Regions from separate parts of the Actinotalea sp. JY-7885 genome, predicted to be linked through region 2. Evidence: predicted binding sites of a transcription regulator. Region 2 holds the regulator's gene; each other region holds the start of a gene.
The links. The regulator HrcA, encoded in region 2, represses chaperone genes, less so after heat shock. The targets are predictions, from matches to a motif close to TTNGCACTCGNNNNNNNCGAGTGCNAA.

Region 1 (3,267 bases), on a different contig from region 2:
CGCCTCCAGCACGGGCGCCGCGCTCTCGCCGGGACGCTCGAGGACGGCGCGCTCGGCGAGCAGCTGGAGCGCCGGCGCCACGAGCTCGGACCACCAGGCGATGACGTCCCGGGCGTGCACCCGCGCGAGCATCCACCGCACGGCGGCGTTGTCGAAGTGGCCGGCCGCGGCGACCAGGCCGGCGGGGTCGGGCGCCATCGGGACCGCGTCGGAGTAGGCGTCGAGGACCTCGGCGGTCGTGGGGCCGGTCGGCGCGGTCGCCGGGGCCTCGTCGCTCTCCAGGGCCGCGCGTGCCGCCTCCGAGGGCGCGACGCCCTCCAGCGTGAGGCGGCGCATGACGAGCAGCCGCGACAGGTCGTGCGCGGAGTACCTGCGGTGCGCCCCGGCCATGTGCTCCGAGGGTCCGAGGCCGTAGCGGCGGTCCCACGTGCGCAGCGTCGCGGGGGCCACGCCGAGGCGGCGGGCGACGGCGGCCACGGTGAGCGAGGGCCCTGACGCGGCCGTCCCCTGCTCCTGGCTCGGCTCGCCCTGGGGACCGGTCATGACGCCAGCACCTCCGCCCGTGTCCTCGTCGCGACGGTTCGCGTCATGACCATGACGCGATTGTGCCCAACTCCTGACACGGTACGCCACCCGGCCCGCCGGACCGGCGGGACCGAACGCGTCGCGCCCCCCGGGAATCGCTCCACCGGCGCACCGGCCTGCGCGGTCTTGCCGCAGGCGCGCCCCGCCGCCGAACAAGTTCGACCAAGGGGGTTGACCAACTTCTGACGCGGTTCTAGGTTGGGCGCATCGCCGACGCGATGACCGCCACTGGGTCTGTGCCCGCAGCGGCTCAACCCGAGAACTACTGGAGGACCCGATGACGGAGATCTCGCGCCTGCCCGGCCCGGTCATGGACCTGTGGGAGTGGCAGTACGAGGGCAAGTGCCGCGACGCGGACCCGACCCTCTTCTTCCACCCCGAGGGCGAGCGAGGTTCCGCACGGCGCCGCCGCGCCGAGGCCGCCAAGGCCGTGTGCGCCACGTGCCCCGTGATGCAGACGTGCCGCGAGCACTCGCTGGCCGTCCGCGAGCCGTACGGCGTGTGGGGCGGGCTCTCCGAGGAGGAGCGCGCCGCCGTGCTCGCGAACCGGCTCCGCAAGGCCGGCTGAGCGTTCCCGGCCGGTCCGAGCCGTCGTCGGCGTACGGCTCGGCACCGGCAGGCAGACACACGACGAAGCCCCGCACCAGCTGGTGCGGGGCTTCGTCGTGCGTGCTGCGCGCGCGGTGATCAGCGCGCGGCCGACGTCACTTGACGACGACGGCCAGGATGTCGCGAGCCGAGAGGATGAGGTACTCCTCGCCCGAGTACTTGACCTCGGTGCCGCCGTACTTGCTGTAGATCACGGTGTCGCCGACAGCGACGTCCAGCGGCACGCGCTGGCCGTTGTCGTCGACGCGGCCCGGACCCACCGCGAGGACCTCGCCCTCCTGGGGCTTCTCCTTCGCGGTGTCCGGGATGACCAGACCGGAGGCCGTCGTCTGCTCTGCCTCGAGCGTACGGACGACGACGCGGTCCTCGAGCGGCTTGATGGAGACCGACACAGCGGACCTCCCCTTCGCATTCGTGGGAACGGATCGGTTCATGGCCGCGGGCCCCAGGGCTGCCCGTCGTCGCGGGTGCCGGACAACCCCTCAGGTCCCGGTGCGGCTGGCACCCTCCGAGGAGGACTGCCAAGGGGAATCTATGCGCGGCGTTAGCACTCGGTCAACACGAGTGCCAACGCGGGTCGGCCGACGCGGCCGCGGGGCGGGCGGCGTGCCAGGATCGGCGACGTGGACGAACGCTCGCTCTCGCTGCTGCTCAGCCCGGACGGGTGGGCGCTGCTCGGCGCGCTGCCCCCGTACGACGAGCGGCTGGCCATGGTCCTGTCCGAGCGGCTCGCCAAGGAGGGCGTCGACCCCGTGCTGGTGGCCGCCGCGCTGACCCAGTCGCGGCTGCGTGCGAAGGGCCGGGAGAAGTTCGGCGACTTCGCGGCCGGCATGCTCTTCACGCCCGCGGGCCTCGAGCAGGCGACGCGGCTGACCGTCGGCGCCCGCCACGCCCAGCGGTTCACGTCGGCCGGGTGCACCCGGGTCGCCGACCTGACGTGCGGCATCGGCGGCGACGCGATGGCGTTCTCCGCGCTCGGCCTGGGCGTGCTGGCGGCCGAGGTCGACGAGCTCACCGCCGCCGTGGCCACGGTGAACCTGCGCCACTTCCCCGAGGCCGAGGTCAGGCACGTCGACGGGCTCACGCTCGACCTCGCGCCCGGCGGCGCGGACGGGGTCGACGGGGTGTTCGCGGACCCGGCGCGCCGCACGGCCGCCGGCCGCAGGCGTCACGACCCCGCGGCCTACACGCCGCCGCTCGACGACGTCCTGGAGCTGCGGCGCCGCGCGCCCGCCCTGGGCGTGAAGGTCGGTCCCGCGATCCCGCACACGGCCGTCCCCGACGACGCGGAGGCGCAGTGGGTCTCGGTCGACGGCGACGTCGTCGAGGCCGGTCTGTGGTTCGGCCCGCTCGCCCCGGACGGCCCCGGCCGCACGGCGCTCGTCCTGCGCGGGGAGTCCGCCGCGACGCTCCGGGCGCCGGCCGACGGCGTCCCGGGGGCCGACGTCGGGCCGCCGGGCGCGTACCTCTACGAGCCCGACGGCGCCGTGATCCGCTCCGGCCTCGTCTCTCTGGTCGCGGAGGGGGTGCGCGGGCGCCTGCTCGACCCCACCATTGCCTACGTGACCTCGGACCACCTGGCCCCGGCCTCCCCCACCGACTCGCCCGACGTGCGCGCACTGAGCACCGCGTACCGCGTGCTCGACGTCATGCCGTTCGGGCTCAAGCGGCTGCGCACGGCCCTGCGCGAGCGCGGCGTCGGGCGCCTGACCATCAAGAAGCGGGGCACCGCCGTGGTGCCCGAGCAGCTGCGCAAGCAGCTCGACCTCAAGGGCGACGCCGAGGCCACGATCGTGCTGACCCGCGTGAACGGGTCGCAGCAGGTGCTCCTCGTGGAGCCGGTCTGATGGAGATCCCGTTCGCCCGGTCCGAGCGGTCGACCCTCGGGGTCGAGTGGGAGCTCGCGCTGGTGGACGCGGACTCGGGCGACCTGCGCCAGGTGGCGCAGACGGTGCTCGACGCGGTGGCGCCGCCCGACGGCGGCGAGCACCCGACGATCCGCCAGGAGCTGCTGCTCAACACCGTCGAGATCGCCACGCGCGTGTGCCGGACCGTCGCCGAGGCCGGCCGTGA
Region 2 (3,267 bases):
GGGGCCACCGGGCTGCTGGTACCCGGGCTGCTGGTAGCCGCCGGGCTGGGTGCCGTAGGCGGGCGGGGGCGTGGCGCCCGCGGGCGGGCCGGCGGGCGTGCCCGCGGCACCGGGCGTACCGGGGAACTGGGGCTCGTCGGAGGGATTCGTCGTCATGTCGCTCTCACCAGCTTCGTCGTGTCGGGCTGACCGCAGCTGCCGGCCTCGTGGTCCCGGTCGGCGGTGCCGCCGGGGCCGAGCGGCGGTGCACCGGCTCGGTGCACCGAACACTAGCGAAGGCGCCGCCTCAGGGTGCGGTGACGAAGTCGATCAGCTCCTCCATGCGGCCGAGGAGGCTGGGCTCGAGGTCCCGGTAGTCGCGGACGCTGCGCAGGATGCGCTGCCACCCACGCGCGACGTCGGCCTGGTCGTCGGCCGGCCAGCCGAGCGTGCGCAGGATGCCGCGCTTCCACTCCGTGCCACGGTCGATGACGGGCCAGGCGTCGAGCCCGAGGCGCCCGGGGCGGACGGCCTGCCAGACGTCGACGTACGGGTGGCCGAGCACGAGCAGCGTGCCGGGAGCCGCGGCGCGCATGGCGTCCGCCGCGATGCGCGACTCCTTGCTGCCGGCCACGAGGTGGTCGACGAGCACGCCGAGGCGGCGCCCGGGCCCGGGCGCGAACTCCCGCACGGCGGCGGCGAGGTCGTCGACGCCGTCGAGGAGCTCGACGACGACGCCCTCGAGGCGCAGGTCGTCGCCCCACACCTTCTCGACGAGCTCCGCGTCGTGCTTGCCCTCGACCCAGATGCGGCCGCCGCGCGCCACGCGGGCGCGGGCGCCGTGCACGGCGACGGACCCGGACGCCGTGCGCGTCGGGCGCTGCGGGGCGGGGGCGGTGACGGGGGGCGTGAGCTCGACCGGCTCGCCGTCGACCCAGAAGCCGGGGCCGAGCGGGAAGGTGCGGGTGCGCCCTGCGCGGTCCTCCAGGACGACGACGTGCATCCCGCCGGACTTCTCGACGCGCACGACGGCGCCGACCCAGCCGGTCGTGACCTCCTCGACCACGAGCCCGACGTCGGCGGCGAGCGGCCGCGACGAGGGCTTGCGCCGGTGGTGGGGGCTGGTCGGCCCCTGGCCGGGGGTCGGTCCGGCGAGGACGTCGCGTCCGTAGCGGTCCATGGTCCTCCGTCGGCTCGTGGCTCGCGACGGTGGGCGCCGCGCGCGGGTAGGATTGGCACTCGGACCCTGAGAGTGCCACATGCGACGACGCCCGGCCGTGCCGGGTGTGCTGTGGGAGAGGAGGTGTCATGAGCGAGGACCGCAGGCTCGACGTGCTGCGCGCCATCGTCGAGGACTACGTCGAGACCCAGGAGCCGGTCGGCTCCCGCGTGCTCGTCGAGCGGCACAACCTCGGCGTGTCGCCGGCCACGATCCGCAACGACATGGCCGCCCTCGAGGACGCCGGGTACATCGCGCAGCCCCACACCTCGGCGGGCCGGGTGCCGACGGACAAGGGCTACCGCCTCTTCGTCGACCGGCTCTCGACCGTCAAGCCGCTGTCGGCCGCGGAGCGCCGCGCGATCCAGACGCTGCTCGAGGAGGCGGTGGACCTCGACGACGTCGTGGACCGCTCCGTGCGCCTGCTCGCGCAGCTGACCCAGCAGGTCGCCGTCGTGCAGTACCCCTCGCTGCGGCGCTCGGCGCTGCGGCACCTCGAGCTCGTCCCGGTGGGCCACGACCGGCTCCTCGTCGTGATCATCACGGACAACGGGCGCGTCGAGCAGCGCGTGCTGGACCTCGGCGAACCGGTCGCGGAGCGCGTCGTCACCGAGCTGCGCGCGCGGCTCAACGCCACGGTGGCGGGCCGCCGGCTCGTGGACCTCGCGGAGCCGCTCGACCGCATGACCCAGGCGTTCGCCGTCGCCGACCGGCCGATCGTGCTCCGCGTGATCAAGGTCGTCGAGGACACCCTGGCCGAGGCGACGGAGGAGCGCATCGTCATGGCGGGCGCGGCGAACCTCGCGCGCAGCGGCACGGACTTCCCGCACACCATCCGGCCCGTGCTCGAGGCGCTGGAGGAGCAGGTGGTGCTGCTGCGCCTGCTCACGGACATGGCCGAGGACGCCGCGCCCGTGTCGGTGCGGATCGGCAGCGAGAACCAGCACGCCGGACTGGCGGAGACCTCCATCGTCGCCGCGGGGTACGGTGCGGACGGCGATCCGGTCGCGCGCATCGGCTCGCTGGGACCCACGCGCATGGACTACGCGGGCACGATCGCCGCGGTCCGGGCCGTCGCGCGGTACCTGTCCCGGATCCTCGCCCCCTGAGCCCCGGCGCACCGCCTCGGCCCGACCGGCCGCGGCCGCCCCAGACCCGTCCGACCGCCGCCCGACACCGGACCCCCCGGTCCAGAGAGTGACACGTGAGCAGCAACTACTACGAGGTCCTCGGCGTCAGCCGCGACGCGACGCAGGACGAGATCAAGAAGGCGTACCGCCGGCTGGCGCGTGAGCTGCACCCGGACGTCGCGACCGGTGAGGGTGCGGAGGACCGCTTCAAGGACGTCTCGCGCGCCTACGAGGTGCTCTCCAACCCCGAGAAGCGCCAGATGTACGACCGCGGCGTGGACCCGACCGCTCCCGGCGGCGGCGGCGGCGCGAACTTCGGCGCCGGCTTCGGCTTCCAGGACATCTTCGAGACGTTCTTCGGTGCCGCCCAGGGCGCGTCGGCGCAGCGCGGTCCGGTGCCGCGCGCCCGGCGCGGGCAGGACGCGCTGGTCCGCCTCGACATCGACCTCGCCGAGGCCGCCTTCGGCGTCCACCGCGAGGTGCCCGTCGACACCGCGGTCCTGTGCGGCACCTGCCAGGGCTCGTGCTGCCGCCCCGGCACCTCGCCCCGCACCTGCGACGTCTGCGGTGGCCGTGGCGTCGTGCAGCGGGTCGCCCGCTCCTTCCTCGGCCAGGTCATGACCTCGAGCCCGTGCGCGGCCTGCCACGGCTTCGGCACGGTCATCCCCGAGCCGTGCCCGGAGTGCTCGGGCGAGGGGCGCGTCCGCAGCCGCCGCACCCTGTCGGTGGACGTGCCGGCCGGGGTGGACACCGGCACCCGCATCAAGCTCACGGGTCAGGGCGAGGTCGGTCCCGCGGGCGGCCCGCCCGGCGACGTCTACCTCGAGGTGCGCGAGCGCAACCACGAGACGTTCGTGCGCCGCGGCGACGACCTGCACTGCACGCTCGAGATCCCGATGACGGCCGCGGCGCTCGGGACGGTGGTCGAGCTCGAGACGC
Region 3 (3,267 bases), on a different contig from region 2:
CCGCCGGGCACGACGTCGTCGGCCACGCGCGCGACGCCGCGCGTGCGCGTGACCTGCGCGCCGCCCAGCCCGGGGTGAGCGACGTCGTCGTCGGGGACCTGGCCTCGCTCGCCGAGACGCGCGCCCTGGCCGGGGCGGCGACCGCCGCGGGCCCGTTCGACGTGGTGATCCACAACGCGGGCATCGGCGGCGGGGTCAGCGAGCGCACGGTGACCGAGGACGGCCTGGAGCGCATCCTCCAGGTCAACGTGGTCGCCCCGTACCTGCTCACCGCGCTGATGCCCCGTCCCCGCCGGCTCGTCTACCTGACCTCCGGCCTGGAGTCCCAGGGCCGCACGCACCTCGACGACCTGCAGTTCGAGGCGCGCGCGTGGGACGGGATGCAGGCGTACTCGGACTCCAAGCTGCTCGACGTCACGCTCGCGTTCGCCGTCGCGCGCCTGTGGCCCGAGGTGGTCGTCACCGCGGTCGACCCCGGCTGGATCAAGACGAAGCTGGGCGGCCCGGGCGCGTGGGACGAGGTGGACGAGGGCGCCGCGACGCAGGTCTGGCTCGCCACGTCGGACGACGACGCCGCGCGGGTGACCGGCGCGTACCTCAAGCGCCACGAGGTCCAGGTCGCGAACCCCGAGGCCCGCGACACCGCCCTCCAGGATGGCCTGCTCGCCCGGCTCGCCGCGCTCACCGGGGTCGAGCTCCCCCGCTGAGCCGCCTGCGGCACGGACGAGGACGGCACGGACGACGACGGCCCCACCGGTCGTCACCGGTGGGGCCGTCGTGGGAGCGCTGGGGTCCTCAGTCCTCGCTGGTGCGCGGCTGCGGCACGCCGTTGAGCAGCCCGCGGACCTCGGCCTCGCTGTAGCGGCGGTGGCCGCCCAGCGTGCGGATGGCGGAGAGCTTGCCCGCCTTCGCCCAGCGCGTGACCGTCTTGGGGTCGACGCGGAACATGCTCGCGACCTCGGAGGGGGTCAGGAGCGAGTCCGGGGCGTCATTGCGGGTGCCGGAGGGGGATCCCTGAGGGGACATGGTGCAACTCCTTCGTCGTTCGGTGCGTCCGGCCGACCTCGAGGGTCCCGTGACTTTGCGTCCCCACCTCGCGGTGGGTTTGCCCTTGTCGCTGACGGGGACAGGTTCCCACATTCCGGACATCGACGCAAAGCGCGTGTCGGCCGCACCCCATCTTTCACCCGCGTCCAGCCCTCCGGGCCGGCTCAGCTCCCCGCCGAGCCCCCCGACGCCTCGGCGCCCCGCCCCCCGCCGATCGTGGTCGCGGGCGAGCCGTGCTGGACCTCGATCCGGCGCGAGCGCGACTCCTCCGCCACCGGGATGGTCAGGGTCAGGACGCCGTCGGCGTAGGCGGCCTGCACCCGGTCGAGGGCGAGGCCGCGACCCACCGTGAGCTGGCGGACGTACGTGCCCGAGGCCCGCTCCCGCGCGAGCCACTGCACGTCCGCGTCGGTGGGTGCCGTGCGCTCGGCCCGGATGGTGAGCGTGCGGTCCTCGACGTTGACGTCCACCGAGCCCGGGTCGACGCCCGGCAGGTCCACCTGCAGCACGTAGTGGTCGCCCGCGCGGTAGAGGTCGAGCGGCATCGCGGCGGTCTGCGGCGCCTGCGCCGCCTCGCGCACGGAGCCCAGCAGCTGGTCCATCCAGCGCGTCGGGTCGATCGGTTCCAGTCGAGCAGCCATGTGAGTCCTCCCCTCGGACACACCCCGGACCATCCGGGGTCCGACCCGCCCGGGGCGTTCGCTCGCACCGGGCGGCTACCTCCGGTTCTAGCACTCGCCCCCGGGGAGTGCCAGGGGACAGGGACCACTGTCCCGGGGACCTTTGGCACAGCCCGGAGCCGCGACGGGCTCGTACCGTGGGACGTGGATCAAGGGCGATCCGCCCCATCCGCACCAATACCGGGAGAGTCCCGTGGCCGCTCGCTCCGCACCCCGTCCCGCCCCTGAGCCTGACGCTGCGCCCCGCGCCGTGGCGTCCCCGATCGACGCCCTCGTCGCCGGCGCCACCAAGGCGCTCGCGCAGTACGCGTCGTTCACCCAGGCCGACGTCGACCACATCGTGAAGAAGGCGTCGGTCGCCGCGCTGAACCAGCACGGCGAGCTCGCGCGCCACGCGGTCGCCGAGACCCGCCGCGGCGTGTTCGAGGACAAGGCCGTGAAGAACATCTTCGCGTGCGAGCACGTCACCAACTCGATGGCCGAGCTCAAGACGGTCGGCATCGTCTCGCGCGACGACCTCCACGGCATCGTGGAGATCGCCGAGCCCGTGGGCGTCGTCGCCGGCATCACGCCGGTGACCAACCCGACGTCGACGGCGATCTTCAAGGCGCTCGTGGCGCTGAAGACGCGCAACCCGATCATCTTCGCGTTCCACCCCTCCGCGCAGGAGTCCTCCGTCGCGGCGGCCCGCGTGGTGCGCGACGCCGCCGTCGCGGCCGGCGCCCCGGAGCACTGCATCCAGTGGGTCTCCGAGCCGTCGATCGCCGCGACCCACGAGCTCATGAACCACCCCGGCGTGGCGCTGATCCTCGCCACGGGCGGCAACGCGATGGTCAAGGCCGCGTACTCGTGCGGCAAGCCCGCGCTCGGCGTCGGCGCCGGCAACGTGCCCGCCTACATCGAGGCGACGGCCAAGCTCAAGCGCGCCGTCAACGACGTCGTGCTGTCCAAGGCGTTCGACAACGGCATGGTGTGCGCCTCGGAGCAGGCCGTCATCCTCGACGCGGAGATCTACGACGCCGCCATGGCCGAGTTCGACATCCTGCACGCCTACCGCGCCACGCCGGCCGAGAAGGCCATGCTCGAGCGCTTCATCTTCGGCGTCGAGGCGGACTCGGCCAACTGCGGCGGCGCCAAGCTCAACGCCTCCGTCGTCGGGCAGAGCCCGCAGTGGATCGCCCAGCAGGCCGGGTTCACGGTGCCCGAGGAGACCTCGATCATCCTGGCCGAGGTCGGTCAGGTCGGTCCCGCCGAGCCGCTCACGCGCGAGAAGCTCTGCCCGGTCCTGGCGGTCCTGCGCGCCGACTCGCGCGAGCACGGCATCCGCCTCGCCGAGCAGATGGTCGAGTTCGACGGTCTCGGGCACAGCGCCGCGATCCACACCGAGGACAAGGAGCTCTCGGAGGAGTTCGGCAGCCGCGTCAAGGCGATCCGCATCATCTGGAACTCGCCGTCGTCGCTCGGTGGCATCGGCGACATCTACAACGCGTTCATCCCGTCCCTCACGCTCGGCTGCGGCTCGTACGGCGCCAACTCCGTC

Region 1: the regulator HrcA is predicted to act here: its motif matches at 1,739-1,765, upstream of groES (co-chaperone GroES).
Region 3: the regulator HrcA is predicted to act here: its motif matches at 1,776-1,802, upstream of IDM29_RS03170 (Hsp20/alpha crystallin family protein).

What each region holds. Positions count from the first base shown of each region.
Region 1 is NZ_JACEXH010000157.1:90-3,356, forward strand. It holds partial or broken gene IDM29_RS13045 (MerR family transcriptional regulator) at 1-543, opposite strand, end outside; gene IDM29_RS13050 (WhiB family transcriptional regulator) at 863-1,153, shown strand; gene groES (co-chaperone GroES) at 1,290-1,586, opposite strand; gene IDM29_RS13060 (SAM-dependent methyltransferase) at 1,818-3,041, shown strand; gene IDM29_RS13065 (glutamate--cysteine ligase) at 3,041-3,267, shown strand, end outside.
Region 2 is NZ_JACEXH010000023.1:8,304-11,570, forward strand. It holds gene IDM29_RS17195 (DUF4870 domain-containing protein) at 1-156, opposite strand, end outside; gene IDM29_RS03835 (DUF3097 domain-containing protein) at 287-1,159, opposite strand; gene hrcA (heat-inducible transcriptional repressor HrcA) at 1,288-2,307, shown strand; gene dnaJ (molecular chaperone DnaJ) at 2,403-3,267, shown strand, end outside.
Region 3 is NZ_JACEXH010000017.1:13,719-16,985, forward strand. It holds gene IDM29_RS03160 (SDR family NAD(P)-dependent oxidoreductase) at 1-707, shown strand, start outside; gene IDM29_RS03165 (BldC family transcriptional regulator) at 796-1,026, opposite strand; cyclic di-GMP riboswitch class I at 1,045-1,120, opposite strand; gene IDM29_RS03170 (Hsp20/alpha crystallin family protein) at 1,212-1,688, opposite strand; gene adhE (bifunctional acetaldehyde-CoA/alcohol dehydrogenase) at 1,978-3,267, shown strand, end outside.